DNA from 2 places in the Brevundimonas sp. GCM10030266 genome. Region 1 is predicted to be linked to the other one. Evidence: riboswitches for the same ligand, from Rfam matches in the RefSeq annotation. Region 1 holds a riboswitch; the other holds the start of a gene.

Region 1 (15,605 bases):
CTCGAGGAAGCGGCCCAGCGCCGCGTCGAGACGATGCATCTGCTCGCACATCTCCGGCCCCTGGGTGCCGAAGGTGTGGCCGATCCGGTCGGTGCCCGACAGGCTGACGCCCAGCATGTCCACCACGCCGCGACGACCCAGTTGCTGCGTCTCCAGAAGTTCGGTCGCCGCCTCCAGCGTCAGTTCATCGAGGATCGGCGAGGTGTCGAGTTCGAACCGCTGCGGCGGCAGGCTCGAGCGGAAGGTCTGGCCATTGATTTCCCATTCGCCGTCCAGGTTCCGGCAGGCGTCACGGGTGTAGGTCCAGGACGGCGGTGTGGCGCGCAGGCGTTCGGCGATCCGGCTGTTCAGGGCGGCGACCGGCTGCAGCCGCGCCTCCGCCGTCTGGCCGGGCTCGACATAGGTCGTGAAGCCGAAGCCCACCGTATACCAGTAGGCCCCGTCGCCCTTGTGGCCGTTCAGGTTGATGGCGCCGCGATCCTTGCCCGAGACGGCGAAGACGCGGCTCTGCGGGCTGGCGGCCTTCAGCCAGTCGGCCAGGGTCGTGGCCTCAAGCTGTTCGGTCCCGACCACGCCGTTGTCGGTCGTGTCGTCGCCGTGCGCCAGATGGTTCACCGGCGAGAACAGGCAGTAAACCTCCTTGCCCGTCGCCGGATCGACCCAGTCATTGGCCGGAATGCCGGTGCGGGCCGGGTTCATGCCGGTCAGGACGGTGGAGTGGCCCGGGCAGGTCTCGGTCAGGCCATGCTGCTGGAAGCCGTTGGCGTGCACCCGCCCCTGCTGCGCCAGCGTGGCCAGGCCACCGGTGAAATCGTCACGATACTGGTTGAACAGATTGGCGCTGAACTGGTCGATCACCAGCGTCACCACCAGCGTCGGCCGGGCGGTCGCTTCCGTCGCCGGAGCCGGGGCTGGCGCCGGGGTCTGCGCCTGGGCGGCAGGCGTCCAGCCCTGAACAGCGCCGCATCCGGCGAGGGTCAGAAGCGCGGCGGCGGCGGCGAAGGTGGTGCGGACTCGGGTCACGGGGGCGTCTCCTGCGGGTCGCTGCCGCCTAGCGCTCCAGCGCGACAGCTCTGCGACAGGCCCGGACTGCTACGCTCCGCACTCCGCCGAGGCCACCCCTCTTCCCGGATTTATCCCGCGCTGTAGCTGGTCTTGATCTGGGTGAAGAACTCCGCCGCGGCGAAGCCCTGCTCGCGCGCGCCATAGCTGGACGACTTCGTCCCGCCGAACGGTACGTGATAGTCGACGCCCGCCGTCGGCAGGTTGACCATGGTCATCCCCGCCTTGGCCCGGCGCTGGAAGTCGCGGGCGTGCTTCAGGCTGCTGGTGACGATGCCCGCCGACAGACCGAACTCGACGCCATTGGCGATCTCCAGAGCTTCCTCGTAGCTCTTCACGCGGATGGTCGAGGCGACGGGGCCGAAGACCTCCTCATTGTTGATCCGCATGTCGGCGGCGGTGTCGGCGATCAGGGTCGGCTGGACGTACCAGCCGGGCTTGTCCAGCTTCAGGCGGTCGCCGCCGGTGACGATGCGGGCGCCCTCGCCGCGCGCGATATCGGCGTAGGTGTAGGAGGTCTCCATCTGGGCCTCGCTGACCGCCGGCCCAATCTGGCTGTTCGGATCCAGCGCATCGCCGACGCGCAGGGCCGCGACCTTCTCGGCCAGCAGGGCGACGAACTTGTCATGGACGCCGTCCTGCACGATCAGGCGACTGGAGGCCGTGCAGCGCTGGCCGGTGGCGAAGAAGGAGCCGTCCAGCGCGATGTTCACCGCCCGCTCCAGATCGGCGTCGTCCAGCACGATCAGCGGGTTCTTGCCGCCCATCTCCAGCTGCACCCGGGCCTGACGCTTCACCGCGCCCGCCGCCACCCCGGCGCCGACACTTTGCGAGCCGGTGAAGGAGACGCCGACGATATCCTTGTGGTCAACGATGGCCTGACCGACGCCGCCGCGACCGATGACCATGTTCAGCACGCCCTTCGGCAGGCCTGCCTCATGCAGGATGGCGACCAGCGCCTCGGCCGTGGCCGGGGTCGGACCGGCGGGCTTCAGCACCACCGTATTGCCGAACGCCAGCGCGGGCGCGGCCTTCCAGGCCGGGATGGCGATGGGGAAGTTCCACGGCGTGATCAGGCCATAGACGCCGACCGGCTGGCGATAGGTCTGGATCTCCACGCCCGGACGGGTCGAGGCCAGGTTCTGGCCGTGCAGGCGCAGGGCCTCGCCGGCGAAATACTTCAGGATGCGGGCGGCGCGGGCGGTCTCGCCGATGCCTTCCGGCAGCGTCTTGCCCTCCTCGCGCGACAGCAGGCGGCCGACCTCTTCCTTGCGCTCCATCAGCAGGGTTCCGGCCCGGTCGAGCACGTCCGATCGCGCCTCGGGCGAGGCGTCCGCCCAGGCCGGGAAGGCCGCCTTCGCCGCCGCCACGGCGTCATCGACATCCGCCGCCGAGCCGTCGGGCGTGCGGGCCACGACCTCGCGCGTGTCCGACGGGTTGCGGCTTTCGGCGGGACGATCGCCCCCGACCCGATCGCCGTCGATCCAGTGCGAGAGTTCGAGCGTGTCGGTCATGGCAGGCGGTCCCGGAGACAGTCAGAAGGCCGGCGACCCTAGAGCGATGCGCCGCCTTTCGCCAATCATCGGCGGGCGGATCAGGCCGACAGTTCCCTCCGGACGATCTCGGCGCCGGCGCTCAGGGCGCGCAGCTTGCCGTTGGCGACCTTGCGGGACAGCGGGGTCATGCCGCAGTTGGTGCAGGGATAGAGCTTGTCGGCGTCGACGAACTGAAGCGCCTTGCGCAGGGTGTCGGCGACCTCTTCCGGCGTCTCGATCGTGTCGGTCGCCACGTCGATGGCGCCGACCATCACCTTCTTGCCCCGAACGAGTTCGATCAGCTCCATAGGCACGCGCGAGTGCTGGCACTCCAGCGAGATGATGTCGATGCTCGACTTCTGCAGGTTGGGGAAGGTCTGCTCATACTGCCGCCACTCGGAGCCGAGGGTCTTCTTCCAGTCGGTATTGGCCTTGATGCCGTAGCCGTAGCAGATGTGGACGGCGGTCTCGCATTTGAGACCCTCGGCGGCGCGCTCCAGCGTCGCGATGCCCCAGTCGTTGGCTTCGTCGAAGAAGACGTTGAAGGCCGGCTCGTCGAACTGGACGATATCGACCCCGGTCGCCTCCAGTTCCTTCGCTTCCTCATTGAGGATCCTGGCGAACTCCCAGGCCAGCTTCTCGCGGCTCTGGTAGTGGGCGTCATAGAGGGTGTCGATCATCGTCATCGGCCCGGGCAGGGTCCATTTGATCGGCTTGTCGGTCTGGGCCCGCAGGAATTTCGCATCCTCGACGAAGACCGGCTTCGAGCGCGACACGGCGCCCACCACCGTCGGCACGCTGGCGTCGTAGCGATTGCGGATCCGCACCGTCTCGCGCTTCTCGAAGTCGACGCCGTCCAGGTGCTCGATGAAGGTAGTCACGAAATGCTGACGCGTCTGTTCGCCGTCGCCGACGATGTCGATGCCGGCCTTCAGCTGATCGTCCACGGACAGGCGCAGGGCGTCCTGCTTGCCGGCGACCAGTTCATCGCCGTCCAGCTTCCAGGGCGACCACAGCTGCTCGGGCGTGGCGATCCAGGAGGGCTTCGGCAGGCTGCCGGCGGTCGAGGTGGGGAAGAGTTTGCTCATGGGAAGGTCTCGTGAACGCGTAACAGATCAGGCGGCGGCGAAATCGGCGGACCACTGCGCCAGCAGGGCCCGATGCGGCCTGATGAACCGCTCCTCGACGAAGCGTCCCTGTTCGACGGCCAGCCGGCTGCGCTCCTCCCGGTCGTAGACGATGCGGGTCAGGGAATAGTCCTGATATTTCAGGCTCGGCTGGTACTGGTCGGCCGCCGGCGAGTTGGCGTTGTAGATTTCGGGCCGATAGATCTTCTGGAAGGTCTCCATCGTCGCGATGGTGCTGATCAGCTCCAGATCGGTGTAGTCCGCCGTCAGATCGCCGATGTGGTAGAAGGCGAAGGGCGCCACGCTGCCCCGGGGCATGAAGTAGCGGACCTTCATCCCCATCTTCGCGAAATAGTCGTCGGTCGGCGAGAACGCGTCGTTCTCATACTCCAGGCCCAGCACCGGATGCGCCTTGCCGTTGCGGTGATAGGTCTTGTTGCTCGACACGCTCAGGCAGATCACCGGCGGTTTGGCGAAGGCTTCCCGATAGGCGGCCGAGTTCAGGAAATGCCTGAACAGCTTGCCATGCAGGTCGCCGTAGTCCGCCGGAGCGAAGGCGCCCGGATTGGCCTTCATATGGGCCGGCAGAACGACGCTGAAGTCGTAGTCGCGGACGTAGGATGAGAAGTTGTTGCCGACGATGCCGTTGGTCCGCTCGCCCGTCTCCCTGTCGACCACGATCGTCTGCAGGATCTCGAACTGCGGGAAAGACTCCCGGTCATCCTCGCCCCCGACGTTCAGCGCCGCCGAGACGATGTTGAGCTCCACCGCGTAGCGGTCCCCGCGCGGATTGTCCTGATCCGCAAGCGAATTGAACCGGTTGTCGATCATGCGCAGGGTGTTGCGCAGGTTCTCCTGACGGCTCTCGCCCCGGGCCAGATTGGCGAAATTGGTGGTGAGCCGCGTGCTCTCGGCCGGGTGATAGTCCTCGTCGAACGCGATGCTCGAGAGGGTGAAGGTGAAGTCGGCGGCGGTCATGGGAGTCTCTGCCGTTGATGCTGTGGCGGGACAGCGGACAGGGACGCGCGATCGCCCGCGCGGATCAGTCCCGTCGCGGCGCTCATGCGACCTGACCGGACACCCCGCCGGAGGACGTTATCTGTCGGGGCAGGTCTCCTGGCTCACGGGTCACGGCTTCCGGTCCGGCCTTCCCGGGATTGGACTCCCAGTGACACGAGATGAACCTTCGGCTCGCCGCTCACAGTTGCGGGGGCAGCGCCGGCTTCACACCGGCTTCCCTCTTAGCTCCGCGCCCTCCGGAGAGGACGCGCAGAACCACGACGCCGCCAGACTGACACAGACGCGCCGGATGTCAATAATCACATAAAGATATCTTTATATGATTATGTGATTTTCAGATCGTGTCGTCCGGAACGAAGACCGCGCCTTCCATCAGACGTCGGGCGCTCCGGCTCATGATCGCCTTGGTGATGGTCCAGCCGCCGTCCTGCTGCACGGCCTCGGCGCCGACGCGCAGGGTCCCGGACGGGTGGCCGAAGCGCACCGACTGACGCTCGCCGCCCCCCGCCGCCAGATTGACCACCGTGCCGGGGATCGCCGCCGCCGCCCCGATAGCCACCGCCGCCGTGCCCATCATGGCGTGGTGCAGCTTGCCCATCGACAGGGCGCGGACCAGCAGGTCCACATCGGCCGCCGCGACCGCCTTGCCGCTGGATGAGACATAGTCCCTGGGCGGCGAGACGAAGGCGATCTTGGGCGTGTGCTGGCGCTTGGCCGCGCCTTCGAGGCTGTCGATCAGCCCCATCTTCAGCGCCCCGATGGCGCGCAGGGCCTCGAACCGCTTCAGGGCCGCCGGATCGCCGTTGATGGCCTCCTGCAGCTCCGTGCCCGCGTAGCCGAGGTCGGCGGCGTTGACGAAGATCGTCGGGATACCCGCATTGATCATCGTGACGGTCAGCTTGCCGCCCGCGACCAGATCCTCGGGGACGTCCAGCGCGTCGATCAGGTTTCCGGTCGGGAACATGGCCCCGCCGTCGTCGCCCTCGCCTTCATCGGCGGGATCGAGAAACTCCAGCACGATCTCGGCGGCGGGGAAGGTCACCCCGTCCAGTTCGAAGTCGCCGGTCTCCTGCACGGCGCCACCACTGACCGGAACTTGGGCGATGATGGTCTTGCCGATATTGGCCTGCCAGATGCGCACGGTCCGCACGCCGTCCGACCCCGCATCGACATAGCCGGCATGGATCGCGAAGGCGCCCGCAGCGGTCGACAGGTTCCCGCAGTTGCCGGACCAGTCGACGAAGTCCGTGTCGATCGACACCTGACCGTACAGATAGTCGACGTCATGCCCCGGCCGGTCGCTGGGCGAGATGATGACGCATTTCGAGGTGCTGGAAGTCGCGCCGCCCATGCCGTCGATATGCTTGCCATAGGCGTCGGGACTGCCGATCACCCGCTGGAACAGTCGGTCGCGCGCGGCGCCGGGAACGCGGCAGGACTCAGGCAGATCCTCCAGCCGGAAGAAGACGCCCTTGGAGGTACCGCCGCGCATATAGGTGGCGGGAACGCGGAACTGACCGGACATCAGGCGGCGGCCTCCGAGTCGAGGAAGTCCTGGGCGAACCGCTGCAGCACCCCGCCGGCCTCATAGATCGACACCTCCTCGGCCGTATCCAGACGGCACTTCACCGCCACCGTCTCTTCCGAACCGTCGGTGCGATGGATGACAAGCGTCAGCTCGGCGCCCGGCGCGGGCGTGCCGATGACGTCATAGGTCTCGGTGCCGTCCAGCTTCAGGCCCAGACGGGTCACGCCGTTGATGAACTCCAGCGGCATGACGCCCATGCCGATAAGATTGGTCCGGTGGATGCGCTCGAAGCCCTCGGCGACGATGGCCTCGACCCCCGCCAGACGCACGCCCTTGGCGGCCCAGTCCCGCGACGAGCCCTGGCCGTAGTCGGCCCCCGCGATGATGATCAGCGGTTGGCGACGGCCCAGATAGGTCTCGATCGCCTCCCACATGCGGACCACCTCGCCGTCCGGCTCCAGCCGGGCCAGCGAGCCCTTCTTCACCGCCCCGTCGACCACGGCCATTTCATTGACCAGCTGGGGGTTGGCGAAGGTCGCGCGCATGGCGGTCAGGTGGTCGCCACGGTGGGTGGCGTAGGAGTTGTAGTCCTCCTCCGGCACGCCCATCGAGGTCAGATATTCGCCCGCCGCCGAGGTCGGCAGGATGGCGTTGGACGGCGACAGGTGATCGGTCGTGATGTTGTCCGGCAGGATGGCCAGCGGCCGCATCCCCTTCAGGGTGCGCGGGCTGGCCGCCAGGGCGCCGAGGCCCTCGGTGTCCCAGTAGGGCGGACGGCGGATATAGGTCGACATCGGCCGCCAGTCGTACAGCGGGCTGACCGGGGCGCCGATGATGGTCCGGCGCGCGAACATCGGCTCATAGACGTTGCGGAACTGCTCGGGCTTCACGTGCTCGCCGACGATGGCGTCGATCTCGGCGTCCGTCGGCCACAGGTCCTTCAGGCGGATTTCCGACCCGTCCGGGGCGATCCCCAGCACGTCCTGCTCGATGTCGAACCGCACCGTCCCGGCGATGGCGTAGGCGACCACCAGCGGCGGCGAAGCGAGGAAGGCCTGTTTCGCATAGGGGTGGATGCGGCCGTCGAAGTTGCGGTTCCCCGACAGGACAGCGGTCGTATAGAGGTCGCGGTCGACGATCTCCTTCTGGATCACCGGGTCCAGCGCGCCGCTCATGCCGTTGCAGGTGGTGCAGGCGAAGCCGACGATGCCGAAGCCCAGCGCCTCCAGCTCGGACAGCAGGCCCGCCTCTTCCAGGTACAGCTGCGCCACCTTCGAACCGGGGGCGAAGGAGGTCTTCACCCACGGCTTGCGGTCCAGCCCCAGCGCGCGGGCCTTCTTCGCCACCAGACCGGCGGCCACGACGTTGCGCGGGTTGGAGGTGTTGGTGCAGCTGGTGATGGCGGCGATGATCACGCCGCCGTCGGGGATCAGGCCCTCGCGCTCCTCGGCCCGCGCGCCTTCCAGATCGACGGCCACGCCGCGCTCGTGCAGGGCCGAGGTCGGCAGGCGGCGGTGCGGGTTGGACGGCCCGGCCAGATTACGCTCGACGCTCGACAGGTCGAACTCCAGCACCCGCTCGTACTCGGCGGTCTTCAGCGCCTCGGCCCACAGGCCGGTCGTCTTGGCGTAGGTCTCGACCAGGGCGATCTGCTCCGGCTCGCGGCCGGTCAGGCGCAGATAATCAATGGTCTGCTGGTCGATGTAGAACATCGCCGCCGTCGCCCCGTATTCCGGGCACATGTTCGAGATGGTGGCGCGGTCGCCGATGGTCAGGCTGTCCGCCCCCTCGCCGAAGAACTCCAGCCAGGCGCCGACGACCCGCTCCTTGCGCAGGAACTCGGTCAGGGCCAGCACGATGTCAGTGGCGGTGATGCCCTCATGGCGACGACCGGTCAGCTTCACGCCGACGATGTCCGGCAGGCGCATCATCGACGGACGGCCCAGCATGACCGTCTCGGCCTCCAGACCGCCGACGCCGATGGCGATGACGCCCAGCGCATCGACGTGCGGGGTGTGGCTGTCGGTGCCGACGCAGGTGTCGGGGAAGGCCACGCCGTCGCGCGCCTGAATGACCGGGCTCATCTTCTCCAGATTGATCTGGTGCATGATGCCGTTGCCGGCCGGGATGACGTCGACGTTCTCGAAAGCGCGCTTGGTCCACTCGATGAAGTGGAAGCGGTCCTCGTTGCGGCGGTCCTCGATGGCGCGGTTCTTGGCGAAGGCCTCGGGATCAAAGCCGGGCGCCTCGACGGCCAGCGAATGGTCGACGATCAGCTGGGTCGGCACCACCGGATTGATCTTGGCCGGGTCCCCGCCCTGATCGGCGATGGCGTCGCGCAGGCCCGCCAGATCGACCAGCGCCGTCTGGCCCAGGATGTCGTGGCAGACCACGCGGGCCGGATACCAGGGGAAGTCCAGATCGCGCTGGCGCTCGACGATCTGCGTCAGGGCGGCGGTCAGCGAGGCCGGATTGCACCGCCGCACCAGCTGCTCGGCCAGCACGCGCGACACATAGGGCAGGCCGTCATAGCCGCCCGGGCGGATCGCCTCGACCGCCGCGCGGGTGTCGAAATAGTCCAGCGCCGTGCCCGGCAGCGGCTTGCGGAAGGCGGTATTCATGTCAGCACTCTTGTCCGGTCGTCGGACCACGATCCCGCCGACGGGCAGCGCCGAAAGCGCTGTCATTCCTGCCGTTGTGCGTTCCCGTGGCCATTTGGCTCTGTTTTGCCAAGTGGTAGCACGGCCCGACCACGCAAGTCGCGCCCGAAGCAGATTCACCCTTCACCCGGCGCGGAATTCCGCTATTTCGTGCCCATCAATCAGGGCGGACGCGCGATCAACGGGCGCCGCCGCGTGCAGGCTCGGCCCGCGCTCCCCTCCGGGACGCCAGAACGCCGCGACGCGCTGCACTGGACCAGTGAGGAAATCGATGACCGACGCCGCCGCCCCCGCGTTCAAGCCCAAGAAGTCCGTTGCCCTGTCCGGCGTCACCGCCGGCAACACCGCCCTGTGCACCGTCGGCAAGACCGGCAATGACCTGCACTACCGCGGCTACGACATCCTGGATTTCGCGGAAGGCGCCGAGTTCGAGGAAATCGCCCACCTGCTGATCCACGGCACGCTGCCGAACGCGGCCGAGCTGAAGGCCTACAAGGCCAAGCTGAAGGCCCTGCGCGGCCTGCCCGCCGCCGTCATGGACGCGCTGGAATGCCTGCCCGCCGCCGCCCACCCGATGGATGTGATGCGCACCGGCGTCTCGGCCCTCGGCTGCGTCCTGCCGGAAGCCCATGACCACAACCATCCGGGCGCGCGCGACATCGCCGACCGCCTGATGGCCTCGCTGGGCTCCATGCTGCTGTACTGGCACCACTTCAGCCAGAACGGCCGTCGCATCGAGGTCGAGACCGACGACGAGACCATCGGCGGCCACTTCCTGCACCTGCTGCACGGCAAGGAGCCGTCCGAGAGCTGGGTGCGGGCCATGCACACCTCGCTGATCCTCTACGCCGAGCACGAGTTCAACGCCTCGACCTTCACCGCCCGCGTCATCGCCGGCACCGGGTCGGACATGTTCTCGGCCGTCGCCGGCGCCATCGGCGCCCTGCGCGGGCCCAAGCACGGCGGCGCCAATGAGGTCGCCTTCGAAATCCAGAAGCGTTACGCCAATCCGGACGAGGCCGAGGCCGACATCCGCCGTCGCATGGACGCCAGGGAAGTCATCATCGGCTTCGGCCACCCGGTCTATACGATCTCGGACCCGCGCAACGTCGTCATCAAGCGCGTCGCCAAACAGCTGTCCGACGAGGCCGGCTCGACCAAGATGTATGACATCGCCGAGCGCATCGAGAGCGTCATGATGGACGCCAAGAAGATGTTCCCGAACCTCGATTGGTTCTCGGCCGTCAGCTACCACATGATGGGCGTGCCCACGGCCATGTTCACCCCCCTGTTCGTCATCTCGCGCGTCACCGGCTGGTCCGCGCACGTCATCGAACAGCGCCAGGACGGCAAGATCATCCGCCCGACGGCGAACTACACCGGTCCTGAAAATCTCGAGTTCGTCCCGCTGTCGAAGCGCGGCTGAGTTCACGGAGTACCCATGCCCTACCTCCTCGCCTCCGACCTCCCCACCGAATCCGCCGGCAAGCGGTTCCGCGCCGCCCTGGCCCGTGACGGCATCTGGCAGCTGCCGGGCGCCCACAACGGCCAGGCCTCGATCCAGGCGCGCAACGCGGGCTTCGACGGCGTCTATCTGTCGGGCGCGGCCATGACCGCGTCCATGGGTCTGCCGGACCTCGGCATCATCACCGTGGACGAGGTCGCCTTCTTCATCCGCCAGATCGCGCGCGCCTCGGGCCTGCCGCTGCTGGTGGACGGCGACACCGGCTATGGCGAGGCGCTGAACGTCATGCACATGGTGCGGACCTTCGAGGAAGCCGGCGCCGGCGCCGTGCACCTTGAAGACCAGATCCTGCCCAAGAAATGCGGCCACCTGAACGGCAAGTCGCTGGTGCCCGCCATGGACATGGCCGCCAAGGTCGCCGCCGCCGCCAAGGCCCGTCGCGATCTGGTCATCATGGCCCGCACCGATGCGGTCGGGGTCGAGGGCTTCGACGCCGCCGTGGACCGCGCGAAGCTGTATGTCGAGGCCGGCGCCGACGCCATCTTCCCCGAAGGCCTGACCAGCCGCGAGATGTTCGAGAAATTCGCCGCCGCCATGCCCGGCGTCCCGCTGCTGGCCAACATGACCGAGTTCGGCAAGACGCCCTTCTTCACCGCGAAGGAATTCGAGGAGATGGGCTACAAGATGGTGATCTGGCCGGTGTCCTCGCTGCGCGCCGCCAACAAGGCGCAGGAAGAACTCTACGCCTCGATCGCCGAGCACGGCGGCACCCACAAATACATCGACCGCATGCAGACCCGTCAGGAGCTGTACGACACCATCGGCCTGCACCAGTTCGAGGAGCTGGACGCCTCGATCATCAAGACCATCGTCCCGCAGGGCATGCCGCAGGACAGCTGACGCCTTGAGCCCTCCCCTTCAATGAGGGGGAGGGCGCCCGCCGGCCCATCTGGCGTCGCCGCCCGGTCGCTGTTACACTATAACAATGACCCAGCACGCATCCTTCAGCACCTCCGGCTTCTTCAGTCAGGAGATCGCCGACGCCTATGACCGTCGCAACGCCGGTCTGAAGCCCATCTCGGACAGCCTGCATTTCCTGATGCGGCTGACACTGGCGGACCTGCCCGCCGAGGCGCGGGTGCTGTGCGTGGGCGTGGGCACCGGCGCGGAAATCCTGTCGCTGGCCGACGCCTTCCCCGGCTGGACCTTCGTCGGGGTCGATCCCTCCGCCGAGATGCTGGACGTCGCCCGTCATCGGCTGGCGCAGGCGGGATTCACGGACCGCTGCGAGTTGATCCACGGCTATGTCGGGGATGTCGGCGAGACGGGCTTTGACGTCGTGGTCAGCCTGCTGGTCGCCCATTTCATCAAGCGTGAGGACCGGCCCGCCTTCTACAGCGCCATCCATGACCGGCTGAAGCCCGGCGGCCGCTTCCTCAGCGCCGAGATCAGCGGCGATCCGGACAGCCCCGAGTTCCCTGCCCTGCTGGCCGACTGGAAACAGGTCCAGACCCTGATGGGCGCCACACCGGACTCACTGGCCAACCTGCCCGGGATGATGCGCGAGGTGCTGGGCGTCCTGCCGGTCGCGGAGACCGAGGCCCTGTGGCGTCAGGCGGGCTTCCCCCTGCCCATCCCCTTCTTCCAGGCCTTCATGATCCGGGGCTGGCACGCGACCCGCGGCTAGATCGACTGGTGCGGGCGGCCGGGGTCGAACCGGCAAGGGCTTTCGCCCGACGGATTTTAAGTCACATCAATCTCGCCTAATATCCTGTTTTTGCATATTTAAATTCGGAAAACAAACCACTGTGTAACGACTGTGTAAGTGCTTCGGTCGCGCGCACGATATCGGACAGACGCCCGTCAAACGGTCGGCACGGTCCCCCCGTCGACGACAAGCTCCGACCCATGGATCGAGGAGGCGCGATCCGAGGCAAGGAAGGCGATGGCTTCGGCGACCTCATGAGGTTCAGCTCCCCGTCCGATCGCGATGCCGCCAAGGCCGGCGAGCACGAGCTGTCGCGCGTCCTCAAGCGTCCCGCCATTGGCGGCCTGTATGCGTTGCAGGAAGACGTCCGTGCCCTCGGTCATGATCCAGCCCGGCGAGACGGTGTTGACCCGCACACCCTTGGGGCCAAGCTCCTTGGAGATGGACTTGCTGTAGGTCCGCAGCGCGGCCTTGGCGGCGGCGTAGGCCGTGGTCGCGTCCGGCAGGGGCAGGACCGACTGGATGGAGGTGACGTGCACCACCGCGCCCGAACCCCGCTCGATCATCTGGGGGATCAGCAGACGGTCGAGACGAACGGCCGCCAGAAGGTTCAGGTTCAGCTCTGACAGCCAGTGATCGTCCGTCAGGGCGACGAAGCCGCCGCCGGGCGTGGCGGAGCCGCCCATCACATGGGCGAGGATATCGATGCCGCCCAGACGCTCGAGCGCCGCCTTGGCGAAAACCTCCCCGCCTGCGGCAGTCGTCAGGTCCGCCGGAACGAACTCGACGCCGTCGATGGGCTCAGGATTGGCGCGCGCCGAGGTGATCACCCGGGCTCCCCCGGCCAGAAAGCGATCGACGGTGGCGCGGCCCAGACCCTTGGTGCCGCCGCTGACGAGGACGCGCTTGCCCGCGAACTCGTTGGGATTGGCCTGGACGCTCATGCCGAGACATCCATGGTCTTGATCGCCTCGCCATCGAGCGTGACGCGGTAGGTGAAACGGATCGGGCTGCCCGGAAAGTCGCCATGGGCCGGACCTTCGAACACGACCACATCATCCTCGCGGCGAAGGGCGTCGGGGGTGAAGATCGCCTTGAGATCGACGACCATCTCCTGGAGCAGGGTGCGGATCTCGGCACGGCCCTCGAAGCGTTTGCCGTTGTCCAGCAGCACCGCGTCAGCGGCGAAGGTCTTCATCATGCCGTCGAGGTCGAGGCGGGCATTGGCCTCGACATAGTCGGCGATCGGGGAAGGGAGCTCTAACGACATCGTTCTGTCCTGCTTGCTGTGGTCGCAACCGGATGGCCGCGCCTTCGATGACGCCAAGGTAGAGGTGGACAGTTCGCGCGATAATCGGGACAAATCGGCACGAGTCGTCACGAAAAGCAGGACAATGATGAAGAGCAGCCTGACCGAACTGGACGCCGTTCTGGTCGTCGCCCGCTGCGGCAAGTTCCGAACAGCGGCGATCGAACTCGGCGTGTCGACGACCGCGCTCAGCAATGCGGTCGGGAAGATTGAGCGGACCCTCGGCGTCCGGCTGTTCAACCGGACGACCCGAAGCGTCTCCCTGACCGAGGCGGGGCAGCAGTTCGTCGCGCAGGTCGCTCCAGCCGTACGAGACATCCATGAAGCCATGGATGTCGTCCGCTCCCGGCAGGCCACTCCGTCAGGCACGCTGCGGATCAACGCCTTCCCGACAGCAGCGCGAGAAATCTTCTCGTCCCTCGTCCTGCCGTTCGTAAGCGAACACCCCCAGGTTCACATCGATGTCGTGACGGAGGGCCGGATGGTGGACGTCGTCGCGGGCGGTTTCGACTTCGGCATCCGCAGCGCCGACCGCGTGCCAGTCGACATGATCGCCGTGCCGCTCGGGCGCGCGCGACGAAACGTTGTGGTGGGCTCGCCGACCTATCTGGAAGCGCATGGGACGCCGATGGTCCCTCAGGACCTGCTGAACCACGCCTGTCTTCGCGTCCGTCTGCCCAATGGCGCGATCTATCGCTGGCCGTTCGAGAAGGACGGGCAATCGGTCCATATCGATGTCGAGGGCGCCCTTACGCTCGATGAGGCGGGCCTGGCCCGCACGGCCGTCCTGGCTTCGGTAGGCCTCACCCTCGCGATGGAATCCGATGTGCGGGAAGACATAGAGGCGGGCAGGCTTGTCCGCGTTCTGGAGGACTGGACGCCGACCCTGTCGCCCTTGAGCCTCTACTATCCCAGCCGTCGCAACCCGACCGCGGCCTTCAAGGCGTTCATCGACTTTGCGCGACGACATGGCGAAACAGGCGCCGGCTGACGATCAGGAGACGCCAGAAGCGACCGTTCTGCCAAAGATGGTGCGGGCGGCCGGGGTCGAACCGGCAAGGGCTTTCGCCCGACGGATTTTAAGTCCGTTGCGTCTACCAGTTTCGCCACGCCCGCAAACCGGTCCGGCTCTATAACAGGGCCGGACCACCGTCGCCACGCGGACGATCAGTTGGCGCCGGCGCTCAACGCCATCAGGGCGCCGAGACCCAGCAGCCACAGCAGGCAGATCAGCAAGCCGATGGCCGACGCGACGATGCCGCCGATGGCCAGCGGACGGCCATAGGTCTTGCCCAGGGCGATCAGGCCCAGCACCAGCCCCAGCGGCGCGATGATCCACGACACCAGGCCGACAATCGGGATCCAGCCGAGCAGAACCGCCACAATGCCCAGAACCAGCGAGGCGATGGCTAGGCCATTGGTCGGCTCGGGCGCCCTGCCCCGATTGAAGTCGTCGCTCATCCTGTCCCCCGAAGCGTCAGCGTGGATTCGCGCCAGCCTCGCATGGCGCGATCACGGATCAAAGCGACCTCAATGCGCCGCCTGACCGGCCGGTCGCATGGCCCGGAAGTCCACATCGGAATCGGCGATCAGCCACAGCAGGCCGGCCCAGGCGGCGACGTTCTGGGTCAGCTGGGCCGGATCAACCTTGTCCAGGGTGTCGTCCGCGGTGTGGTGCAGGTCGAAATAGCGGGTCCCGTCCTGCGCCAGGGTGAAGACCGGCACGCCCGCCTCGGCCAGCGGGCCGATGTCGACACCGCCGTGCAGTTCCGGCTCGGCCGAGGGCAGGACGCCGATCGGGTAAAGCACCTGCGTGGCGGCGCGCTGGAAGTCGGTGTTCTGGCCGCCCGGCGGCAGGCGCAGGGCATAGACACGGTCGGCGCCGAAATCGCTCTCGCCGGCGATTATGTGCTGCTCCACCGCCGCGCCGATGCCGCGCACATAGGCGCCGCCGCCGTTGCCGGTGTTGGTCGGCTGGGACACCTCTTCTGAGCCGTACAGGATCACGCGCAGGGTGCGGGCCGGACGGCGACCGCTCTCGGCGATGACCTTGGCGGCGGCCAGGGTGATCGCCCCACCCGAGCCGTCATCGATGGCGCCGGTGCCCAGATCCCAGCTGTCCATGTGCGAGCCCAGCACGACGATCTCGTTCGGACGCGAGACGCCGGGAATGTCGCCGATCACGTTCTGG
Region 2 (15,605 bases), on a different contig from region 1:
TGGTGTCGGCGTCGTCGGTCAGGTTGATGCGCGAGGCGTCCGAGGGATCGGACTTGGACATCTTGGCCGCCCCGTCGCGCAGGCTCATCACGCGCGGCGCCGGGCCCTGGGTCAGGGGGTCCGGCAGGGGGAAGAAGCCGGGCACGCCGAAGTCGTTGTTGAACTTGGCGGCGATGTCGCGGGTCAGCTCAAGGTGCTGCTTCTGGTCCTCGCCCGTCGGCACCTCGGTGGCCTTGTAGAGCAGGATGTCCGCCGCCTGCAGCACCGGATAGGTGTAGAGGCCGACCGACGAGCGTTCCTTGTGCTTGCCGGACTTCTCCTTGAACTGGGTCATCCGGTCCAGCCAGCCGAGGCGGGCGACGCAGTTGAACATCCAGGCCAGTTCGGTGTGGGCGCGCACCGCCGACTGCGGGAAGATCACCGACTTGGCCGGGTCCAGCCCCGAGGCCAGATAGGCGGCGGCGATCTCGCGCGTCTGGGCGGTCAGCAGGGCCGGATCCTGCCAGACGGTGATGGCGTGCAGGTCGGCGACGAACAGGAAGCAGGGCGCGCCCGTGTCCTGCAGCTGGGTGAAACGCTTCAGGGCGCCGAGGTAGTTGCCCAGATGCAGGGCGCCGGAGGCCTGGATGCCGGACAGGATGCGGCGCGGGCCATCATACGCCGGAACGGGCGACGGGGCGGACGCCGGAGCAGTCGGGGCCGGGTTGGAATCGGTCATGGTCGGATACTCGGGAGGAAATCTGGATCAGGCGCGCGGCCGCGCGCACGGCAAGGTGCTGGAACGGTTCAGCGGCGCCATCGACGGGCGGCGAAGGTCGATCCGGAAATCGTCATGCCTTCGCGCTTATCGCCTCGCTGACGGTCAGTCCAGACCGGAGGAGATGGACCCGCCCGGCTCGCGACGCAGCACGGCCTTCAGTTCACGAAGGCTGACCGCCCGGAACAGCAGCAGGCAGGCGCCGTAGAGCGCCGCGCCCACGCCGGCCACGACCAGCACGGCGACCTCCTTGGCGAGGAAGATGCGGCTCAGGATCTCATAGCCGATCCCCGCCGCCAGCAGGGCCGCGGCCATCACGCCGCTGGCCAGAAGCACCCGCGAAAAGCGCGAGACGAAGGCGGTCGAGGCATGCCAGGCCTTCTCGCGGATCAATGTCCCGCCCAGCAGGGCCACGTTCAGCCAGGCCGACAGGCTGGTCGCGACGGCGAGGCCGAGCACGCCGTCATGGCCGTTGGCCGACAGCCAGAAGAACAGGGCGGAGCCGACCACCACGGTGAAGACCACCGCCGAGACGGCGAAGATCATGGGCCGGCGCGTGTCCTCGCGGGCGAAGAAGGGCGGGGTCAGCACCTTGGCCAGCACGAAGGCCGGCACGCCCCAGGCGAACTGACGCAGGACATCGGCGGTGCGGGCGGCGTCGGCGCTTGTGAAGGCGCCGCGGGTCACGGTCGCGTCGATGATGAAGAAGGGAATGACGAACAGGGCCACCGCCGCCGGCAGGGTGAAGGCCATGGCCAGGGTGATGCCGTCATCCAGCGTCTTGCGGCCGCCCTCATGGTCGCCCTGCACGAAGGCGCGGGTCAGGCGCGGCACCAGCGCCAGGCCGATGGCGACCCCGACCAGACCGAGCGGCAGCTGGTACAGGCGGTCTGCGTTATAGAGCACCGAGCGGGCGCCCTCGTCCGTGCCGGTCAGGACCTGGCTGACCACCGAGTTGATCTGCATGGCCCCGCCCGCCAGCGCGCCCGGCACGGCCAGCGCCAGCGCCCGCTTCACGTTCGGCGTCAGGCGCGGCACGCCCAGTTTCAGGGTCACGCCCAGACGGCGCACGCCCCACCACAGCAGCCCGGCCTGGATCAGGCCCGAAACCGTCACCGCCGCCGCCGCGGCCAGCAGGGTGGTCGGCTGGCTGATCGGCATCACGCTCGGCGCCAGCAGGGGCACGAGGGTGCAGATGTTCAGAAAGACCGGCACCGCCGCGGACAGGGCGAACCGGCCGCCGGTGTTCAGCACTCCCGACAGCAGGGAGGCGATGGTCATGCAGGCGAGGTAAGGCATGGCCAGCTGCGTGGCGATCACCGCGGTCCGCATCACCGCCGCGTCGTCGCGCCAGGCCGACAGCAGCCAGGGCATGATCCACGGCATCAGGATCTGCAGGACGATGCAGAAGGCCGCCACCACGGCGAACATGAAGCTGAGCGCCTCGGAGGCGGTTACGGCCGCCGCCTCGTCGCCCTCCCGCGCCCTGACCCCGCCGTAGACCGGCACGAAGGCCTGGGCGAAGGCCCCCTCGGCGAACAGGCGGCGGAACAGGTTGGGCAACATCAGGCAGGTCGCCCAGACGTCCATCATCGGCCCCTGCCCGAACCGCGCCGACAGGGCCAGATCGCGGGCGAAGCCCAGAATACGGCTCCCCAGCGTCAGGGTCGCTTGCACCAGGGTGTTACGGGCGAGGCTCATGGGGAACTCGAAGGGGCGTGAGCCCGTGGATTAGCGCGCTTCCGGGCGGGGCGATACGGGCCGTTTCCGTCCGAACTCGGACACGTCGCGCAGGCTGGCGCGGACGGGCGCGGACACCGACCGGCCATTGGCGTCGCGACGATCCAGAACCGCCTCCAGCGCCGCCCTCAGACGCTCCAGCTTCGGCCCGGCCTTCGGGCGTTTCCCGTTCGCGTCTGTGACGTAGAAACTGTCCACCGCCCGCTCGCCGAAGCCCGCGATATGGGCCGAGCGGATCGACAGGCCGTGATCGGCCAGAACCCGCGATAGCTCGGCCAGCAGGCCCGGACGGTCCGCCCCCGACAGTTCGATCACCGCCGCATCAGGACTTTCGTCCAGATCGATCAGGGCGACGGGCCGCACGTCGAAGGCCGCGCGACGAGGATTGGGCGGGGGCTCCGGCGGCGTCCCGACGCCCTTGCCGCGCGCCGCGGCCTCCAGCGCCGACACCAGCCGGGTCAGCCGACGCGGCTCGGCCTGGCCATAGGGCGCGCCCGATCCGTCCTGCAGTTCGAACACGTCCAGCGCCGTGCCGTCCTCAGCCGTCGCCACCCGGGCGCCGACCACGTCCGCGCCGCCCGCCGCCAGCGCCGCCGCCAGATCGGCGAACAGGCCCGGCCTGTCCTTCGCCGCCACCGCGATCCGCGCCGCCGCCAGCGGCGTCTCGCCCTCATCCGTCTCACGCCCGGTCACCACGCTGGCCGCCGCGCCCGACCGGGCCGCCCGCGTCACCAGATCGGGGAAGTCCGCCAGCGGATCGGCCCGGGTCACATCCTCGCCCCGAAAGACCGCCTCGGTGCGCTGATACAGGTCGCGCATCAGCTGGCCCTTCCAGCCGTTCCACACCCCCGGCCCCACCGCCCGCACATCCGCCACCGTCAGCACCAGCAGGGTCCGCAGCCGCTCCGGATCCCCGACCAGTCCGGCGAAGGCCCGCACCGTCGCCGGATCGGACACGTCGCGCTTCTGGGCGTAGTCGCTGAGCGCCAGATGGTTGCGCACCAGCCAGACGACGAACTCGATCCGGCGCGGATCCAGCCCCAGCCGGTCGCAGGCCCGGCGCGCGGCGAAGGCGCCGTCCTCCAGCTGCCCCCGGTCCCCGCCCTTGCCCACGTCGTGCAGCAGCATGGCCAGCATCAGGGCTTCGAAATCATCGATCCGGTGGACGATCTCGGTCGCCGTCGGGTGGTCGGCCTTCAGCTTGCCGCGCCAGATATCGTTGATGATGCCGATGGCCTGCAGGGTGTGCTCGTCCACCGTGAAGGCATGGTACATGTTGAACTGGGTCTGGCCGACGATCCGCCCCCATTCGGGCAGGAACCGGCCCAGCAGACCCGTTTCGTTCATCAGCGTCAGCACGCGATAGGGCCGCTGGCCGGTCAGGATGTCGAGGAAGGCCCGCGTCGCCTCCGCATCCCGCCGCAGCGAAGGAGTCACCAGCGACAACGACCGCGTCACCGCCGAGAAGGCGTCCGGATGCAGGTCCAGATCATGCTCGTCCGCCGTGCGGAACAGGATCAGCAGCTTGGTCGGATCGTCCGAGAACACCTCCGGCCCGGTCACCGACAACCGCCCCGCCACCTCGACAAAGCCCTCGACGCCGAGGTTCTTCTTCCGGCCGGGGATCAGGCGCGACAGGCTCATCGCCCGCTTCTGGTGGCGCGCCTCCAGCTTGGCCGAGGTCGCCCGCGTCAGGGCCCCGACGTCGCGGGCGACAAGGAAGTAGCGGCGCATGAACCGCTCGACGGCCGGTTCATCCCCCCGCCCCTGCCAACCCATGCGGCGCGCCACCTCCGGCTGCAGGTCGAAGGTCAGCTTCTCCTCGGCGCGGCCCGCCAGCAGATGCAGATGCGCCCGCGTGCGCCACAGGAAGTCGAACGATTCCTCGAATGTCCGCCGTTCGCGCGAAGTCAGCAGATCGTCCATCACCCGGGCGCCCAGCAGACTGTCCGGGGCCAGTGAGCGGGCAATCCAGAACAGGGTGTTCAGATCGCGCAGCCCGCCCTTGCCGTCCTTCACATTGGGCTCGACCCGGTAACGGACCGCGCCGGTCTTCTGATGGCGGACGTTCCGTTCCTCCAGCTTGGCGGCGATGAAGGGACGCGGGTCGGCCTTCAGGACAAAGGCCTGGAAGCGGGCGATGAAGTCGTCCGACAGCGCCCGGTCGCCCACCAGCGGACGGGCCTCCAGCAGGGCGGTGCGGACGGTCATGTCGGTCTTCGCCAGCGACAGGCTCTCGTCCACCGAGCGGGCCGCCTGCCCGACCTTCACGCCCAGATCCCACAGGACATAGAGCATGAACTCGATCACCTGCTCGGAGCGCGGGATCGACTTCCACGGGCGAAGGAACAGCAGGTCCAGATCCGAAAACGGCGCCAACACGCCCCGGCCATAGCCACCCACGGCGATCAGGCTCAGACGCTCGGCCTCGGTCGGATTGGGCGCCGGATACAGCACCTCCGTGGTGAACCGCCACAGGGCGGTCAGCATGTCGTCGGCGGCGTCGGAATAGAGGCGCGCCACCTCGACCCCCTCGCCGCCGGCCTCCAGCCGCCGCGCCGCCCTGGCCCGGCCCGCGTCCCAGCTTTCGCGCAGGATCGCGGCCACGGCCTTGCGCACGTCCGACGCCCCGGCCGCCTCCGCCAGCCGCGCGTCGAGGGTGTCGGTCACCGACCCACCGTCCCCTTCGCCAGTCCCTTGAGGCGATACAGGGCCTCCAGCGCCTCGCGCGGGGTCAGCTCATCCGGCTCGATGCCCTGCAGGGCGTCGTCGACGGCCGAGGACCGGACCGGCTCCGGCGCGGGCGGTTCACTGACCGCGAACAGCGGCAGGTCGTTCAGATTGGCGCCGGCGGCCTTGTCGCTTTCCAGCCGGTCCAGCACCTCGCGCGCCCGGGCCACCACCGGTCCCGGCACTCCCGCCAGCCGCGCCACCTGCACCCCGTAGGAACGGTCGGCGGCGCCGGGCGCCGCCTCGTGGAGGAAGATCAGCTCCCCATTCCACTCCTTGGCCTTCATGGACAGGTTGCAGACGTGGGCCAGCCGCGTCTCGAGGCTGGCCAGCTCGTGGTAGTGGGTGGCGAACAGGGTGCGCGCGCGGTTGCGGTCGTGCAGGGCCTCCGCTGTCGCCCAGGCGATGGCCAGACCGTCGTAGGTGGCGGTGCCGCGGCCGATCTCGTCCAGCACAACGAAAGAGCGGTCCGTGGCCTGGGTCAGGATGGCGGCGGTCTCGACCATTTCCATCATGAAGGTGGAACGCCCGCGGGCCAGATCGTCTCCCGCCCCGACACGGGAAAACAGCCGGTCGACCACGCCCAACCGCATCGCCTTGGCGGGCACGAAGGCGCCGGCCTGGGCCAGCACCACCAGCAGGGCGTTCTGGCGCAGGAAGGTCGACTTGCCGGCCATGTTCGGCCCGGTGACGATGCTCAGGCGCGCGCAGCCCTGACCGGCGCCGTCCAGCTTGCAGTCGTTCGGCGTATAGGGATCGCCCGCCGCCTTCACCGCCGCCTCGACCACCGGGTGACGTCCGGCGGTGATCTCGAAGCAGAGGGTGTCATCGACCGAAGGCCGGACCGCGCCCACCTCCTCGGCCCACTCCGCCAGCGCCCCGTGGGCGTCCAGCTCGGCCAGCGCCTCGGCCACGGCCTGCAGCGGCTGCGACAGGGACTGCACCGTGCGCCGCCAGATCTCGAACGTCTCGCCCTCGATGGCCAGGGCCCGGTGACCGGCCTGGCTGATCTTGGCGTCCAGCTCCGACAGTTCGACCGTGGTGAAGCGGACCTGGTTGGCCAGGGTCTGGCGGTGGATGAAGGGGCTGTCCTCCGTCGGGCGCAGCAGGGGCTCGGCGGCCTTGGCGCTGGTCTCGAGGAAATAGCCCAGCACGGCGTTGTGCTTGATCTTGAAGGCCACGCCGGACTCGGCGACGGCGCGCGCCTCCAGATCGGCCACGACCCGGCGGCTGTCGTCGCGCAGGCGACGGGCCTCGTCCAGTTCGGGGCGGAAGTCGGGGTTCACGAAGCCGCCGTCGCGCGCCAGATGCGGCGGCTCGGCGACCAGACCCTCGGCCAGATCGACCAGCAGCCGACCCAGATCGGGCGACAGGGTCATCCGGTCGACACAGGCGGCGATGCGCGGCGGCGGTCCGGTCAGGGGATCGGCGACCGGCGGGAACAGGCCCGCGATGCCCTCGGCGATGGACAGGCCGTTGCGGATGGCGGCCAGATCGCGCGGTCCGCCCCGGCCCAGCGCCAGTCGCGAAACAGCGCGCGCCACGTCCGACGACGCCTTCAGCCCGTCGCGAACATCCCGGCGCAGGTCGCGCCGCTCCAGCAGCCATTCGACCGCATCCAGTCCGTGATTGATGGAGATGGTGTCCCGCAGCGGCCGGGCGATCCGTTCGGCCAGTGCGCGCGCCCCGCCCGATGTCACGGTCCGGTCGATACAGGCCAGCAGGGAGCCGTCGCGTTCGCCGCGCTGGGTGCGGTCGATCTCCAGGCTGAGCCGGGTCGCCGGATCGATGGCCAGGAAGCCGGTATCGCCCGAGCGGCGCGGCGGCGTCAGGGCCGGGATCTTGCCGGCCTGCGTCGTCTCCAGATAGGCGGCGATCAGGCCCAGGGCCGAGACCTCGGCCTCTTCAAACGCGCCGAAGCCGTCCAGCGAGGCGACGCCATACAGCCGCTCCACCCGCACCTTGGCCCCGACCGGCTCGGCCAGAGCCTGCGGCAGGGCCTGCACCACCCCGCCCGAACTGTTCAGCGCGTCTTTCGTGTCCTCGTCCGAGAACAGCCGGTCCGGGACCAGAACCTCCGACGGTCGGAACGAGGCCAGGGTTGCGCCGAGGTCTTCCAGCGGACAGGCGACCACATCGACCAGTCCTCCGGCCAGCTCGACCACCGCCACCGCCGCCCGCCCCTTGCGCACCGCCACGGCGGCCAGCCGGTTGGCGCCGCGCGCATCCAGCAGGCTGTCCTCGGTCAGGGTGCCCGGCGTGACCACCCGCACCACGCCGCGATGCACCACCGCCTTGCCGCCGCGCTTCTTGGCCTCGGCGGGGTCTTCCAGCTGTTCGCAGATCGCCGCCTTGAACCCCTGCCGGATCAGCCGCGCCAGATAGCCGTCCAGCGCATGCACCGGCACGCCGGCCATCGGGATATCCTCGCCCTGATGCTTGCCCCGCTTGGTCAGGGTGATGCCCAGCGCCGCCGCCGCGATCTCGGCGTCCCTGAAGAACAGCTCGTAGAAGTCGCCCATCCGGAAGAAGAGGATGGCGTCCGGCTGCCCGGCCTTGGCCGTCAGATACTGCGCCATGAAGGGCGTCGCGCCCTCCAGCGAGGGAACGGCGTCGGTTTGCGGCGGGTGGGCGAGGGGAGCGTTCATGCGTGGCGTCAGGGTGACGGATCAGGGCCGTCCTCTCAAGCGTGATCCGCCCGTCTTGCACAAGCATCGCCGCACTGCGACAAGCCGCACCGGCGGTTAAGGGAACGCGGTCAGACACCGCGGCTGTGCCCGCAACTGTAGGCGGCGAGTTCGCTGTCCGTCCGGGGCTCGCCCCGGCGCCACTGGTCCCCGGGCCGGGAAGGCGAGGGCTTCGAGTTTTGACCCGCAAGCCAGGAGACCTGGCCGCCACCGTCGCTCGCTCCTGTCCGGGACCAGACAGCAGCGCGGGACTTCCGTCGCAGCGACCCGATCTTGCGCCGTCCGGACCATTCAGGCCCGGCGGATCGGCTCGCTCATGATGGCCCCACGCGCGTCTTCGCGGGGCCGAAGGGGTTCCCGCTCAATGAAGCGCTCCATTCTCCTGTCCACGGCGGCCCTGACCGCCGCCCTCGCCGCCCCGGCCTTCGCCCAATCGGCGAATGAGCTGGAAGAAGTGGTGGTCACCGCCACCCGCATCCCGGCCATCGTCAGCGATACGCCCGGCGCCCGCGTCATCGACAGCGCCGCCATTGAACAGCGCGGCGCCGTCTTCGCCGCCGACATCCTCAGCGACGTGCCCGGCTTGTCGGTCACGCGTTCGGGCGCCTATGGGGGCGTGGCCCAGGTCCGCATGCGTGGCGCGACGCCCGGCAAGACCCTGGTGCTGGTCGACGGCGCACCCGTGAACGACGCGGCCGAGCCGAACGGCGCCTATGATTTCTCAGGCTTCGATCTGGGGGATGTCGAGCGCATCGAAATCCTGTCGGGTCCGCAGTCCTCGCTGTGGGGCTCGGACGCCATCGGCGGCGTGATCGCCTTCACCACCCGCGAGATCAACGGCGTCCGCGCCGAGGCCGAGGCCGGCAGCTTCGACACCGCGCGCGGTCGCTTGGCCGTCGGCACGGCCAATGAGACCTGGGCGCTGGGCGGCTATGTCTCGCGCTTCACCACCGACGGCATCTCCGTCGCGGATGAAGCGAACGGCAATCCGGAAGCCGACGGGTTCGACAACACCACGGTCGGCGTGCGCGGCCGCTATGCCGTCTCTCCGGCGGTGAAGCTGGACGGTTCGGCCCGCTGGTCGCGCAGTGAGGCCGACCTCGATAACGGCTTCCCCATCTCCGACAACGCCGACCGGTCGGAGTCCGAACAGTGGTCCGGCGTCCTCCGCGCCACCGTCGATGCGCTGGGTCTGGAACATCAGTTCAGCGTCTCGGGCTCGAACATCGAGCGCGAGACCTTCAGCGCCTTCGGCTCGGTCTTCGAGGCCGACCGTCAGGCCTATCGCTGGCAGGCCAATGGCGAGACGGGCGCGACCACCTACGCCTTCGGCGCCGAGCGGGAGGAAAGCCAGGGCAGCCTGTCGACGGGCGCCGACGTCAGCCTTGAGAACACCGCGGCCTTCGCCACCGGCCGCTATCAGGTCACGGAGGCCCTGAGCGTCACCGGCGGCCTGCGCTTCGACGATACGGACTTCGGCTCCAAGACCACCGGCCGCGTCTCGGCGGCGTGGGACTTCGGCCCGGGCTTCACCTTGTCGGGCGCCTACGGCACCGGCTTCAAGGCGCCGTCCGTCAGCCAGGCCGCCTGCGACTACTGCTACGGGCTGGCCGTCTTCCCGGTCCTGTCGCCGGAAACGGCGGAAGGTTATGAGGCGGCGCTGGGCTGGCGCGCACTCGACGGCCGGATCGAAGGCCGGGCGACGGTCTATCGTCTGGACATCGAAAACCAGATCACGCCCTTCAGCGCGGCCGACTTCTCGTCCTACTATTATGTCAATCTGGCCAGAACCCGGACCGAGGGCGTCGAACTGGAAGGCCAGATGGTGCTGACCAACGGCTTCGATCTGAGCCTCGCCTGGGCCTGGACGGACGCCCGCGACGACACCACCGGCGCCCGGCTGCTGCGCGTGCCGGAACAGTCGGGTTCGGCCACCCTCGGCTGGACGGGCGACCGCCTGTCCGGCGCCCTGACCGTCCGCGCCGAAAGCGATCAGGACGACTCGGGCGGGGTGCGCGACGGCTTCATCACCGCCAACGTCAACGCGGCCTATGAACTGACCGACAACGTCACTCTGACGGCGCGCGTCGAGAACCTGGCGGACGAGCACTACCAGCAGGTGCTGGGCTACGGCGAGCCGGGTCGCTCCGGCTACGTCGGGATCAGGCTGCGCTACTGATCCGGGCGCGAAGCCCGGCCGCCCCGGCGGCCGGGTGCTCGAGCTGCAGCTTCTCCCAGTCCAGGGCCGGCGCCGGCGCATGTGCGGCGGCCAGGACGGCGCGAATCTCGGCGGCGGAGGCCGCGCTGGCGATGACCGCCGAGACCTGCGGCAGGCTGAGCGTATAGGCCAGGGTCGCCTGCATCGGATCCACCCGGGCCTCGGCCAGACGGCGGCGGATGCGCGACAGCTGCGGCGCGTGATGCGCCATTTCCGGCGGCAGGGCGTCGCCGCTCATGAACAGCAGGCCGCCCGCGAAGACCGACGACCCATGCAGATCGACGCCCAGCGAGGCGATCTCGTCCAGCACGCCGGTGCGATGCACCCGCTGGTCCAGCAGGCTGCAGGGCAGTTGCACCACGTCCGGCTGGAAGCGGCGGGCCAGCAGCGCCGGGCCGTCCTCGACGGTGGCGCAGAAGCCGATGCGGCGGAACAGGCCGCGATCCTTCAGCGCCTGCATCCGGTCCCACAGGGCGCGGCCCTCGGCGCCGACCAGATCGGACGCCCGCGAGGCCAGAAGCGTATCGCCGCGCGGCAGGCCCATCCGTTCCAGCGAACGGCGGGCGCGCGCCTCGACGCGATCGACGCCCTCCTCGATGGAGACGGTGCGGACGGTCACGCGGAAGGGCGAGGGGAAAGGCCAGGCCTGCCCCAGCAGGCGTTCGCCGTCTCCATCCGGGCGGGTCGCCACGACCGTCACGCCGGCGTCGGCGGCGGTCTGCAGCAGGAAGCGCAGCGCGTCCTCGCGCGCACCGGCGGGCGCGGGTGTGGCGCGTTCAGGCTGGTGCACGACGGCGAGCGCCAGCTTTTCGACCGGGGACGGGGCGCGGTTGGGGATCACGACCCTACCTTGCGCGCGAATGCTTAAGGCCCCCCTTCCGAGACATTGACCGAATCTTACCCGCCGAACGCCGATCCGCGCATTTTCATTAGTCCAATCTGAAGGATAACTCCTTTCCCCGCCGACTGCGGGCTGCGAGGAAATCGCACACAATCCACAGGAGAATTCGGCGACGGATGATCGGGGAATGGGAAGACATCGCCGTGCGACAGGGAATAATCCTCCCCGGACGCCCCCTGCCCCAATCCCGCCCTTGCATCACAGGGCGTCAGGCCCTTTAAGCGCGCCAAATGCAAGGAACGCCTCCCCGCGTTCGTCGAAGGATCATGCCCATGTCGTCCGACGCCTCCAAGAAGCCCGTCAAGAAGGTCGTGCTCGCCTACTCCGGCGGCCTGGACACCTCGATCATCCTGAAATGGCTGCAGACCGAATATAACGCCGAGGTCATCACCTTCACCGCCGACCTGGGTCAGGGCGAGGAACTGGCCCCGGCGCGCGAGAAGGCGCTGAAGATGGGCATCAAGCCCGAGAACATCTTCATCGACGACCTGCGCGAGGAGTTCGTCCGCGACTTTGTCTTCCCGATGTTCCGCGCCAACGCCCTGTACGAGGGCCAGTACCTGCTCGGCACCTCGATCGCCCGTCCGCTGATCGCCAAGCGCCAGATCGAGATCGCCCGCCAGCTCGGCGCCGACGCCGTCTGTCACGGCGCCACCGGCAAGGGCAATGATCAGGTTCGCTTCGAGCTGGGCTACTATGGTCTGGAGCCCGACATCCGCGTGATCGCGCCCTGGCGTGAATGGGAGTTCAAGTCGCGCGAGGCCCTGCTCGACTTCGCCGAGCGGCACCAGATCCCGATCGCCAAGGACAAGCGCGGCGAGGCCCCCTTCTCGGTCGACGCCAACCTGCTGCACTCGTCGTCGGAAGGTAAGGTTCTGGAAGACCCGGCGGTCGAGGCCCCCGAGTTCGTCCACCAGCGCACCATCTCGCCCGAAGACGCGCCGGATCAGGCCACCGTCATCACCATCGGCTTCGAGAAGGGCGACGCCGTCTCGATCAACGGCGAGGCCATGAGCCCGGCGACGCTGCTGACCGCTCTGAACCAGTACGGCCACGACAACGGCATCGGCCGTCTGGATCTGGTCGAGAACCGCTTCGTCGGCATGAAGTCGCGCGGCGTCTATGAGACCCCGGGCGGGACCATCCTGCTGGCGGCCCACCGCGGCATCGAGTCGATCACGCTGGACCGCGGCGCCATGCACCTGAAGGACGAACTGGCGGTGAAGTACGCCCACCTCGTCTACAACGGCTTCTGGTTCTCGCCCGAGCGCGAGATGCTCCAGGCCGCCATCGACTACTCGCAGCAGAAGGTGTCCGGCACGGTCCGGGTCAAGCTCTACAAGGGCAACGCCACGGTCATCGGCCGCGAGAGCGAGCAGAGCCTGTACGACCAGGATCTGGTGACCTTCGAGGAAGGCGTCCAGGCCTACGACCACCACGACGCCGAGGGCTTCATCAAGCTGAACGCCCTGCGCCTGCGCGTGCTGGGCAAGCGTAACGCGCGCGGCTAGGCTTCCTCCCTGTTCAACGGGGGGGAACCGATGCAGATCACGGGAAAACTGGCCGTCGTCGCGGTCACGCTGGCGCTTGCCGGCGGCGCGACCGCGGCGGTCGCGCAGGACCGGCCGCCGGCTACAGCCGCCGCGGAGGCGACGCTGGCGCAGGCCATCGCCCTTAAGATCCGCGAGATGGCGGGCGAAATGGACGCCGCCTACCGCGGCGCCCGCGGCGACCGGGACCGTGCGCAACGCGACATGGAAGCCGTCGCCGCCCGGTATCAGCCGCTCTTCGACGCCCACGCGGCGACCCTGCGGGATCTATTGGCGCCGAACATCGCGGCGGCGACGGACGAGGCTGAACGCGAACGCATGCTTGCCGGCGCGCAGCAGGCGGAAGCGAGCCTTCGGGAACTGCCCGCCAGGATGCCCGCGCTCATGTTCGACACCCAGGCGCGGGTGGACCGGGCCAGCCGGGAAGCCGCCATCGCCGGAGCCTTGGCCGGCGTCTTCATGGCGCGCTGACTTAGTCCGGATTTGGCGGGAGGGGCTGGGGCCGGTAGGGTTGGCGTCCCCCCTGGCCTGCAAGAGCTCTGCCGATGTCCATCCGTCTCATCCTCGCCGCCTCGGCGCTGCTGGTTTCCGCTCCCGCCGCCCTGGCCCAGGAAGCCCCCGCCGCCCCGCCCGTGGCCCCGGCTCCCGTCGATCCCGCCGAAGCCGCCTTCCAGCTTCGCGCCCAGGCCTTCCAGACCGAGTTCCGGACCATGGCCCAGGAGATGGACGCCGTGGTCAAGGCCGGCGGCGATCAGGCGCGCGTGAACAGCGATCTGGACGCCATCGAGGCCCGCTACCAGCCGAAAATGCAGGCCTTCGTCGATGAACTGACCGTCTTCCTTCAAGCGCAGGCGGCCAAGGAAACGGACGCGGAAGAGAAGGCTGAAATGCTCCAGACCATTCCGGTCGCGACCCAACAGATCCTGGGCCTGCCGGCCATGATCCGCAGCCAGATCGTTGCGGCCGCAGCCGCAGCCGCGGCTGAAGCTCCCGCCTCTGCCGAATAGGGCTTGGCGCGCACAACGGCCGCTCCTGGCCGCCTTACCGCGATTTCACTTGAGAACGCCCGGCGTTGGGCGGACCTTCCGGTCCTGCCCTTCGCTGGAGCCGTTCGATGATCAAGGCCCTCTCCCTCGCCGCCGCCCTCACCGTCCTGCCGATCACGGCGGCGGTCGCGGCCGACCCGCAAACCACCGCGTCCGATGCGTCCAGCGATGCGGCCGAAGCCGCCATCGAGGCCGCCGCCGAACGGCTGGAGACCCGCATGGAGGCCTTCGGCGAACGCGCCGACGCCATCTCGGACGACGACGCCCTGTCCGAGACCGAGAAGAAGACCCGGATCGCCGCCCTCTGGGCCGAGTATGAGCCGGACGTCACCGCCTTCACCGCCATCGTCACCGAACACGCGGGCGCCATCGCCGGCGCGGCGCTGGCCGACGTGGACATCGGCGGCATCATCGAGGAGGCCATGGCCGGGGTGAATGAATCCGGCGTCCTTCACGCCGCGACCGGCGTCGCCGCCAACGGCGCCTGGGCCTCGAACGATCCCGAGCACATGGCCACCTACGGCCTGGTCGCCGAATACGCCTTGGGCGAGGCGCTGGATTCGATCGACGAGGTCACCGGCGGCGAGATCGACGTTTCGCTCGAGGACGCCGAGGCGGGCACCGTCGCGGTGGCCGTGGCGACCCCCGCCCCCACGCCGTCCCCGGCGCGCGCCGACTGACAGCTTGACCGCGGGCCACGCCGGTCCGACAGGATCGGCGCATGGACCTTCCCGTCGATCCGCATCTCTACGCCACCTTCCTGGGGGTGATGGCCGTGATGGCGGTCACGCCCGGACCGGCCAACGTCTTCTCGGTCGCCAACGGGGTCCAGCGCGGCAAGGCCGGGGCCATGGCCGGCGTGGTCGGGATGAACGCCGCCACCCTGGTCTGGTTCGGCGCGGCCGCCCTGGGTCTCGGCGCGCTCGTCTCGGCCTTCCCCGAGGTCTTTCGCTTCATCTCCATCGCCGGCGCCCTCTATGTCGCCTGGCTGGGATACCGGGCCCTGCGCGGCGCCTTCGCGACGGCGGCCGATCCTGACGCCCCGACCGTGAAGATGGGCCGCAGCGCCCTGATCGACGGCTTCATGGTCCAGATCGCCAACCCCAAGGCCATCCTGTTCTTTACGGCGGTCCTGCCGCCCTTCATCGACGTCAACCGGCCCGCCGCGCCTCAGTTGGCCCTGTTCGCGGTCGCCGCCATCGGCATGGACGTGGTCAGCATGTCCGCCTACGGTCTGGGCGGGGCGGCCTTGTCCAGGCGCATGTCCGAACCCAGATTTCGAAAGGGCTTCGCCCTTCTGACCGGCGTTCTCCTGATCGCTGCCGCCGTGCTTATTCTTTCGCGTTTATAACGGCTTGCCGACATTGGAACCGGCGCCGTTCATGTCCCGTTCAGCCGAGAAGGCGCTAAGTAGGCGCATCAAGGAGCATCCCATGAACACCCGTTTCCTCAAGCCTGTGCTGCTGGTGACGGCCGCGGCGCTCGCCCTGTCCGCCTGCGCCACCGCAACGCCCTACGCCCCGGCCGGCCCTGACAGCCGCTACGGCTATTCCGAACAGCGCGTCGATTCCGACCGTTTCCGCGTCAGCTTCGCGGGCAATTCCGTGACCTCGCGCGAACAGGTCGAGATGTCGCTGCTGCTGCGCGCGGCCGAACTGACGCTGGAAAATGGCCACGACTGGTTCGCCACCGTGAACCGCGCCACGGACCGCGATGTCCGCCTGCAGGCCGTGCCGGACCCGTTCTATTATGACCGGTACAGCCCTTACTGGGGTCCGTCGTGGCGCTATTACCGCCGCGGCTACTGGAGCCCGTGGGGTTATCGCGATCCGTTCGGCCGTGACTTCGACGTGCGCGAGATCGACCGCTTCGAGGCCACCGCCGAGGTCGTCCTGGGTCGCGGCTCCAAGCCGACCAACGATCCCAACGCCTTCGACGCCCGCGAGGTCGTCAACAACCTCGGCTCGCGCGTTCCG

Evidence for each region. A riboswitch is a leader RNA that binds a small molecule or an ion and turns the genes downstream of it on or off. The one in region 1 is predicted to bind cobalamin.
Region 2: it holds a riboswitch for cobalamin, as region 1 does, so the genes downstream of both, ACFQQC_RS03485 (TonB-dependent receptor plug domain-containing protein) here and ACFQQC_RS07760 (DUF1852 domain-containing protein) in region 1, are expected to answer to the same signal.

The regions. Positions count from the first base shown of each region.
Region 1 covers NZ_JBHTCY010000002.1:258,320-273,924, forward strand. The annotation lists gene ACFQQC_RS07745 (alkaline phosphatase family protein) at 1-1,023, opposite strand, end outside; gene ACFQQC_RS07750 (aldehyde dehydrogenase family protein) at 1,134-2,576, opposite strand; gene ACFQQC_RS07755 (methionine synthase) at 2,657-3,685, opposite strand; gene ACFQQC_RS07760 (DUF1852 domain-containing protein) at 3,713-4,702, opposite strand; cobalamin riboswitch at 4,813-5,019, opposite strand; gene prpF (2-methylaconitate cis-trans isomerase PrpF) at 5,079-6,269, opposite strand; gene acnD (Fe/S-dependent 2-methylisocitrate dehydratase AcnD) at 6,269-8,893, opposite strand; gene prpC (2-methylcitrate synthase) at 9,204-10,358, shown strand; gene prpB (methylisocitrate lyase) at 10,374-11,297, shown strand; gene ACFQQC_RS07785 (class I SAM-dependent methyltransferase) at 11,383-12,084, shown strand; gene ACFQQC_RS07790 (SDR family oxidoreductase) at 12,261-13,049, opposite strand; gene ACFQQC_RS07795 (nuclear transport factor 2 family protein) at 13,046-13,375, opposite strand; gene ACFQQC_RS07800 (LysR family transcriptional regulator) at 13,500-14,405, shown strand; tRNA gene ACFQQC_RS07805 (tRNA-Leu) at 14,444-14,530, opposite strand; gene ACFQQC_RS07810 (hypothetical protein) at 14,582-14,875, opposite strand; gene ACFQQC_RS07815 (M20/M25/M40 family metallo-hydrolase) at 14,945-15,605, opposite strand, start outside.
Region 2 covers NZ_JBHTCY010000001.1:660,627-676,231, forward strand. The annotation lists gene trpS (tryptophan--tRNA ligase) at 1-718, opposite strand, end outside; gene murJ (murein biosynthesis integral membrane protein MurJ) at 863-2,458, opposite strand; gene glnD ([protein-PII] uridylyltransferase) at 2,489-5,167, opposite strand; gene mutS (DNA mismatch repair protein MutS) at 5,164-7,875, opposite strand; cobalamin riboswitch at 7,974-8,116, shown strand; gene ACFQQC_RS03485 (TonB-dependent receptor plug domain-containing protein) at 8,279-10,093, shown strand; gene ACFQQC_RS03490 (aldo/keto reductase) at 10,077-10,973, opposite strand; gene ACFQQC_RS03495 (argininosuccinate synthase) at 11,306-12,544, shown strand; gene ACFQQC_RS03500 (hypothetical protein) at 12,575-13,054, shown strand; gene ACFQQC_RS03505 (translation initiation factor IF-2) at 13,129-13,590, shown strand; gene ACFQQC_RS03510 (hypothetical protein) at 13,698-14,309, shown strand; gene ACFQQC_RS03515 (LysE family translocator) at 14,351-14,980, shown strand; gene ACFQQC_RS03520 (hypothetical protein) at 15,063-15,605, shown strand, end outside.